2 linked regions of the Marinomonas mediterranea MMB-1 genome follow. Each later gene encodes a partner of the first gene's protein in a complex. Links are inferred from orthologs where the notes say so. Each region holds a gene or a part of one and is shown on either strand. Other genes may lie near its edges.

Region 1 (4,296 bases):
TGCACCTAGGCAAATTTGAAATACCCCTGCCATCATCACAACAGTAAATGCCATTGCGACGCCTTGATCTGGGTTCGCGGCAATCATTGCGCTTAGTACTGCGGTCATGACAACCGTCATTGGGCCTGTCGGTTCGGAAATAAGGGATGTGGAGCCACCGAAGATGGAGGCAAATAAGCCGACCAGTATTGCACCCCATAACCCTGCCTCTGCTCCGGCGCCAGATGCCACGCCAAACGCAAGCGCTAACGGGAGGGAGACAATTGCGGTTGTTAATCCGCCAAATAGATCTCCGGCGAGAGATAAGTTTTTGAATCTAGATAGGTCTATAAGTGTTTTCATTTTTCCAAATAAAAGTTATTAACCAAAATTAATGATTGATAAAAAAGAGCCCGCATGCAGCGGGCTTTTTTTGAGCTAATAGCTAAATTTATTCAGCGGTCTCTGTTCCGGAGCTAGCGCTTTCTGGAGGAGTTGCTTGTACGTCTTCTCCTCGTGATAGTCTCGGATCATTTTTTACTCGTCCTTGACGTCTTCCGCGACGTTCACTCGACGCTGCTCGTTTTTCTTCCAACGCTTTTCGAGCTTCTTCTTGTTGTTTGAGTATTGCTTCAGGTAGCTCTACTGATGCTCTTTTTTCTGTCACTTTCGGAGCAGGCTTGCCGCGACCGCGTCTTGGGGCGCGTGCTCGTTGAGTCGTAGGCTCTGGCTGATCGGCAGTGGGCTCTGGCGTTGGTTGTGCTTCGGGCTTGCTATCAGGCGTCTCTGTCACTGCTTCAACTGAGTTGTTTTGCTCTGAAGAGCTCTCTTCGGAATCCGTTTTCTCTAGAATGCTTTCCTGAGTACTAGACTCTTCGGAATCCGCTTTCTCTAGAATGCTTTCCTGAGTACTAGACTCTTTGGCATCAGTTTCTTCGGTGTTAGCCTCTTCAGTACTAGTCTCTTTTGTCGTTGTTGCCTCGGAGGTAGATACAGCGGGTTCGTTATCAGAAGAGGTCTCGTTAGAGGCTGTCTGCTGATTCTCGTTTGTCGAACTTACTTCGACAGTGTCTGGAGTGGGTGCAGTTTCAGTTTGAGCTGCTTCCATTACAGGCTCTTCCTGTTCAGTTTTGACACTTGTGTCTTCTGCATTCGCCGCTTCTGAAGAGGTGCTTTCAGGATCTGTAGTCTCTACTGGTTCACTTTCAGCAACAGGTTCGCTTGCAGGTTGTGCGCTATTCTCAACTGCATTTTTAGTGGTGTCATCACTAGCGGTTTCCTTTGCAGGTTCCGCGTCAACGATTGGCGTAGTTTGAGGTGCTTCTTCGTTTGATGACGTTTCTTCTTTCGCAGCTGTTTTAGGAATTGAGGTAGTCTCAAGTTCCTTTTTCGCAGTGTTCGCTTCTAGCTTGCTCTCTACAACTTCAACAGAAGAAGGTGTTTCAGTAGCGACAGAGGTTTCTTCAGTTGCTGGCTGAGTAGCTTCTGCTTGCGTCGGTGCTGCATCACCTCGTGGTGATTTACGAGAGCGTCTTGATCTGCGCGGTTTTCTTTCTTTAGTTGAAGCTGAGTCTGTAGACGTCGCGTCGGAACGTTGTCCTTCTTGAGCTTCAATTTGAGCTGCTTCTTTCGCATCAGCTTCTTGTTTTGCGTTTTCTTGTTTTGCTAGTTCTGCTTCATCACGAAGTTTACCGTTTCGACGCTTGTTTTCATTGCGTGTACGTTTGCGCTCTTTTACTTCGGGAACTTTCTTCTCAGGTGCAACTTCAACGGTCGCTTTACGCTTGGTTTCACTGCGCTCTTCGGATTGCGGCGCTTTTTTCTTCGCTTGAGGAGCGTGAGTTTTTACCTGCGCTTCCGCTTGCTCGCGACGGGTTTTGCGTGTCGAGCGCGGTTTTTCTTGTTTGCGTTCGTCACCTTGATCGCGCTTTTGGTGTTTGTTCGTACGTTGTGGTTTGGAGCGTTTGTTTCTATCTCCTTGCGTACCTTGGTTAGAACGGCTTTTAGTTGTTGTGGATGGTTTGCTGTCCTTTTTGGTTTCCGCTTCTTCCGTTGCACCAAACAGTGCGCGGAAAATGCGTGTTAGCAATCCAGTTTTTTCAACTTTTTTAGGTTCTGGAGTGGGGGCTGGAGCAGGGGACTTGGGAGCAATACTTGTTACCGCCGCTTGTGGTCGAGCTTGCTCAACCGCCTGGCGAGGCTCGTAAGGTGCTTCATCGGGAGTTTCTACAAGGGTGTAGCTACTGTCGTCCTGAGTGATTACGGCGTTGTCGTCGCGAATTCTCTCCACAGTGAAGTGCGGTGTTTCCATGTGTGGATTTGGCACCAAAATGATGTGCACGTCATTGCGTTTTTCGATTTTCGCGATGTTTGTACGCTTTTCGTTTAACAAGAAAGTCGCAACAGAGACCGGTAATATTGCGCGTATTTGAGCGGTGCGTTCTTTCGCACACTCTTCCTCAATAAGGCGAAGTACGGACAGGGCTAGTGATTCAACGTCACGGATAAAGCCTTGTCCATTACAGCGTGGGCAAACAATGCCGCTTGTTTCGCCTAGAGAAGGGCGCAAGCGTTGGCGGGACATTTCTAGAAGTCCAAAGCGCGAGATACGGCCTAGTTGCACTCGAGCGCGGTCCGCTTCAAGTGCTTGTTTCATGCGGTTTTCAACTTCTTTCTGGTTTTTTAGTGGTGTCATATCGATAAAATCAATGACAACCAGTCCACCTATGTCTCGTAGGCGCAATTGACGTGCAATTTCGTCAGCGGCTTCTAAGTTGGTTTGCAGTGCGGTCTCTTCGATATCTCCGCCTTTTGTTGCACGTGCGGAGTTGATATCAATCGATACGAGCGCTTCAGTCGGATCAATTACGATGGAGCCGCCTGAAGGTAGTCGAACTTCACGTTGGAAAGCGGTTTCGATTTGCGTTTCGATTTGGAAACGATTGAACAGCGGAGTGGTATCAGAGTATTGCTTAATGCGACTCTTAAACTGTGGCATAACTTGCATAACGAAGTTGATTGCGTCTTGGTAGGCGCCTTTTTCGTCGATTAATACTTCGCCAATGTCATCGCGCAAGTAGTCACGAATTGCTCTGATAACGATGTTACTTTCTTGATAGATCAAGAATGGAGCTGGCTTTTCTGAAGCTGCTTTTGTGATCGAGCTCCACAATGTATCGAGATAGTCTAAGTCCCATTGTAGTTCTTCAGTTGAGCGACCTACACCCGCTGTACGAACAATTAAGCCGCCATTTTCAGGGGTTGAAAGGCCGGACATTGCTTCTTTTAATTGCGTACGATCATCACCATCGATTCGGCGAGAAATGCCGCCTGCGCGAGGGTTGTTTGGCATTAGTACTAAGTATCGCCCTGCCAAACTTACGAATGTCGTCAGTGCTGCACCTTTGTTTCCACGCTCTTCTTTGTCTACTTGAACTATGACTTCCTGACCTTCGGTTAAAACATCTTTGATGTTTAGGCGTCCGTCAGAGTTAGATTTTTTTGAAAAGTAAGTTTTAGAAATTTCTTTAAGAGGGAGGAATCCGTGTCGTTCTGCGCCGTAGTCAACGAACGCCGCTTCGAGGCTAGGCTCAATGCGTGTGATTTTCCCTTTGTAGATATTTGCTTTTTTCTGTTCTCTTGACCCGGACTCTATATCTAAATCATAAAGGCGCTGGCCATCCACTAGTGCAACGCGCAATTCTTCTTGTTGCGTCGCGTTTATTAGCATTCTAATCATTAATTTTGAACTCTGTTTAGTCACGAACAGAGGGAGCGGTTTGAGTGGCGTTGAAAAATAGTGCTTTTCCAAGTACGGCGGACACAACATATCTGTTGATGGGTAACACGCAAAGAGGATCTACTGCGAAATTATATCAGTGGACTGGTTATATCTTAGCTAGTTACGTCATTTTACGGTTGTATTTTGTCATCAATGGCTTTCAGCAACTTTTTATTTTGAAAGCGTCTCGTACTCAGTCAAACGAACTACAAAATCAGGCAACCCATGGTCGACTTCTCTCGATTCATGCGGTTTATTATTTAAGCTTAACTGTTACAGAGGTAAGATATGAGCCAGAGTATCGCTCTGGTGGTAGTAAATTCGGTATCATACGTTTTCTTCGAGGCGTTTTGTTGCCTCTTACCCTCTGCGGAACTGAATATAGCAGTAAAAACTAAGTGCTTCAATTATAAAGGAAACCATTCTTTGGATAACAAAGACAAAGTTGTCGTCGAACCTACCAAAACAAAGGTCCGGTTCGTTGATATTGATGAAAATAATCATGGCCAACGCATAGATAATTTTCTTATTACAGA
Region 2 (3,417 bases), 860 kb from region 1 along the record:
TGCGGGTGAAACTAAAACAAAACCAACTCAGCACTCCGTAAAAGAGTTGCGTTCGATTGGTATTCAGCCAGACGTCCTAGTATGTCGTTCTGAAGTAAGCATTGAAGCGCCAGAGCGTAAGAAAATTGCTTTGTTTACTAATGTTGATGAGCGCGCAGTAATATCGCTGCCTGATGCGGATACCATTTATAGAATCCCTCAAATGTTAGCGGATCAAGGGTTGGATAGCTTAATCGTTGATCGTTTCAACCTAGATGGCAATATCGCCGATCTCAGCATTTGGAATAAAGTTGCTCAAGCTAAGCTTAACCCTGAAAAGCAAGTTAATATTGCTATGGTGGGTAAGTATATGGAGCTTTTGGATGCCTATAAGTCTCTTATTGAAGCAATGGATCATGCTGGTATTCATGCTCGCACGAAAGTGAAATTACACTACATTGATTCAGAGAAAGTGGAAGAAGAAGGAACGTCTATTCTAGAAGGAATGGATGCAATTTTGGTTCCTGGTGGGTTTGGTGAGCGTGGTGTTGAAGGTAAAATTCGTACTGCTCAGTATGCTCGCGAAAATAAAACCCCTTACTTAGGTATCTGTTTAGGTATGCAAGTAGCGGTCATCGAATTTGCTCGAAATGTAGCAAATCTTTCCGGTGCACACAGCACGGAATTTAACTTAAAAACAGAGAATCCCGTCGTTGGTTTGATCACTGAATGGACTAACGCAGAAGGTTCCAAAGAAATCCGGTCAGAGGAATCCGATCTTGGTGGAACAATGCGCCTTGGAGCTCAGGACTGTAACTTGGTGGAAGGCACGAAAGCATTCGAAGCCTACGGCAAGCCAGTTGTCAGTGAGCGTCATCGCCATCGTTATGAAGTAAACAACTATTATCTTGAAGCGTTAGAGAAAGCGGGTTTGACGATTTCTGGTCGTTCAGCCGATAGCTCTCTCGTCGAGATGGTGGAAATTGAAGATCACCCTTGGTTTGTGGCATGTCAGTTCCACCCAGAGTTTACTTCTACACCTCGATATGGACACGGCCTGTTCAGTGCATTTGTTCATGCTGCACTGAAGTTCGCAGGAAAAGAAAAATAACTTTTGCAAACAGGTGTTTGTGACTATTTCATTTTTATGAAGGTTCATCTAAATAAAGGGGTTTGTTATGAGTCAAATCGTTGATATTAAGGCCAGAGAAGTACTGGACTCCCGCGGTAATCCAACTGTTGAAGCGGACGTATTTCTTGAGGATGGCGCTTTTGGATCAGCGTGTGCACCTTCTGGTGCCTCTACCGGTTCTCGTGAAGCTTTAGAGTTACGTGATGGAGATAAGAGCCGTTACCTAGGTAAAGGTGTCTTAAAGGCGGTTGCTGCAGTAAATGGCCCAATTCGTGACGCTTTAATCGGTAAAGACGCAACGGCGCAAGCAGAGCTTGATCAGATCATGATTGATCTGGATGGAACTGAAAACAAATCTACTTTTGGCGCGAACGCTATTTTGGCGGTTTCTTTGGCAACTGCAAAAGCAGCGGCGGTTTCTAAAAAAGTACCATTGTATGCTCACATTGCTGACATAAACGGTACCTCTGGCGAGTTCTCTATGCCTGTGCCGATGATGAATATCATCAATGGCGGTGAGCATGCCGATAACAACGTCGATATTCAAGAGTTTATGGTTCAGCCTGTCGGCGCGCCAAACTTCCGTGAAGCGCTACGTTACGGTGCTGAGATTTTCCACGCACTGAAAAAAGTGTTAACCGCTCGCGGTCTAAATACTGCAGTTGGTGATGAGGGTGGGTTCGCTCCTGATTTGTCTTCTAATGCCGAAGCGCTTGCTGTCATTAAAGAAGCGGTTGCAGCTGCGGGTTATGAGTTAGGTAAAGACATCACCTTGGCGATGGACTGTGCTTCTTCTGAATTCTATGAAGATGGTAAGTACAACATGAAAGGCGAAGGCAAAGTGTTCTCTTCTGAAGAGTTCTCTGATTACCTTGCTGAGTTGTGTGAAGAATATCCAATCGTATCGATTGAAGATGGTCAAGACGAGTCTGATTGGGATGGCTTTGCTTACCAAACTAAGATTCTTGGGGATAAAATTCAACTAGTAGGTGATGACCTATTTGTTACGAATACTAAGATTCTTAAGCGTGGTATCGATGAAGGAATTGGTAACTCTATCCTTATTAAGTTCAACCAAATTGGCTCTTTGACCGAAACGCTTGAAGCAATCAAAATGGCGAAAGCAGCAGGTTACACTGCCGTTATTTCTCACCGTTCTGGTGAAACTGAAGACGCTACGATTGCTGACTTGGCTGTCGGTACGGCTGCTGGTCAAATTAAGACAGGTTCTTTATGCCGTTCTGATCGTGTGTCTAAGTATAACCAATTGCTTCGCATCGAAGAGCAATTGGGTGGAAAAGCACCTTATAACGGTCTTTCTGAGATTAAAGGTCAGGCGTAATTTCGTTCTGATTTTAAAAGGGAGAACATTTGTTCTCCCTTTTTTATTTTCTTTGATCTACTTTCGATGAATAATGGACGTCTTCTAACAGTATTATTTTCTTTATGACCCAGCGCATTATTCTTATTACGTTATTTATCCTAGTCTGCGTCCTGTCGTATCGCCTTTATTTTGGCGATCAAGGAATTAAACGGCAGGAAGAGTTGGCTAAGCAAGTCGAATATCAAGAGCGTATTAACGATAGGCTTAGGCAGCGCAATGATGCCTTGCGAGCGCAAGTGAGCGATTTAAGGCAAGGTGAAGAAGCGGTTGAAGAGCATGTTAGAGCGGAGCTGCAGTACATCAAAGAAGGGGAAACCTTCTATAGAATGGTCGAAAAATGAGTAAGAAATTTTGGGTTGTTATTCCCGCAGCGGGTGTTGGGAGAAGAATGCAATCTGATTGCCCTAAGCAATATTTAGACATTTCGGGAAAAACGGTCTTAGACCGAACTATTTCGGTATTTATAGAGCGCAAAGATATCGAGGGAATCGCCGTTGGTATCGGTGCCAATGACGCTTATTGGCAAGACTCTATTTGGGCGGAACACTCTAATGTTCATTCGTATGTTGGTGGGTCTGAGAGGTCTGAAACCGTGCAAAATGGGTTGTCCTTTTTGTTGGATCAACATGGCGTTACGCCACATCAATCTGTCTTGGTTCATGATGCTGCGCGTCCTCTACTTCCTCAAACGGCACTCGATAAAATTCTTAGCCATGATGGCAAGTTTGGGTGCATATTGGCCTTGCCATGTAGAGATACCATTAAACAACAGCAACAGGGAAATGCGACGATTCACTCCACGTTAGATCGACGTCTTCTTTGGCAGGCTCAAACACCGCAATGTTTTCCTGTTGGTGCATTAAAAAAAGCGTTAGAGCAAGCGGTTCAAGACGGCGCATTGATCACAGATGAAAGCTCGGCT

The links. The genes of interacting proteins can lie anywhere in the genome.
Region 2: the proteins of rne (region 1) and eno are in contact, whole or in part, in a solved structure (PDB 2FYM), measured with the Escherichia coli proteins. The link is inferred for Marinomonas mediterranea MMB-1 from one-to-one orthologs.

The regions. Positions count from the first base shown.
Region 1 is NC_015276.1:2,179,832-2,184,127, forward strand. What follows is about bases 231-4,081. They hold rne (ribonuclease E), read right to left. Parts: upstream 3,719-4,081; coding sequence 431-3,718; downstream 231-430. Other genes in these bases: MARME_RS10045 (SulP family inorganic anion transporter), read right to left, coding at 231-342; MARME_RS22295 (hypothetical protein), read left to right, coding at 3,763-4,081. In the rest of the region: more of MARME_RS10045, read right to left, coding at 1-230; more of MARME_RS22295, read left to right, coding at 4,082-4,158; 23S rRNA pseudouridine(955/2504/2580) synthase RluC, read left to right, coding at 4,187-4,296. UniProt on the Escherichia coli protein: Endoribonuclease that plays a central role in RNA processing and decay. Required for the maturation of 5S and 16S rRNAs and the majority of tRNAs. Also involved in the degradation of most mRNAs.
Region 2 is NC_015276.1:1,316,369-1,319,785, forward strand. What follows is about bases 334-3,305. They hold eno (phosphopyruvate hydratase), read left to right. Parts: upstream 334-1,157; coding sequence 1,158-2,453; downstream 2,454-3,305. Other genes in these bases: MARME_RS05930 (CTP synthase), read left to right, coding at 334-1,090; MARME_RS05940 (septum formation initiator family protein), read left to right, coding at 2,558-2,836; ispD (2-C-methyl-D-erythritol 4-phosphate cytidylyltransferase), read left to right, coding at 2,833-3,305. Outside these bases: more of MARME_RS05930, read left to right, coding at 1-333; more of ispD, read left to right, coding at 3,306-3,417. UniProt on the Escherichia coli protein: Catalyzes the reversible conversion of 2-phosphoglycerate (2-PG) into phosphoenolpyruvate (PEP). It is essential for the degradation of carbohydrates via glycolysis.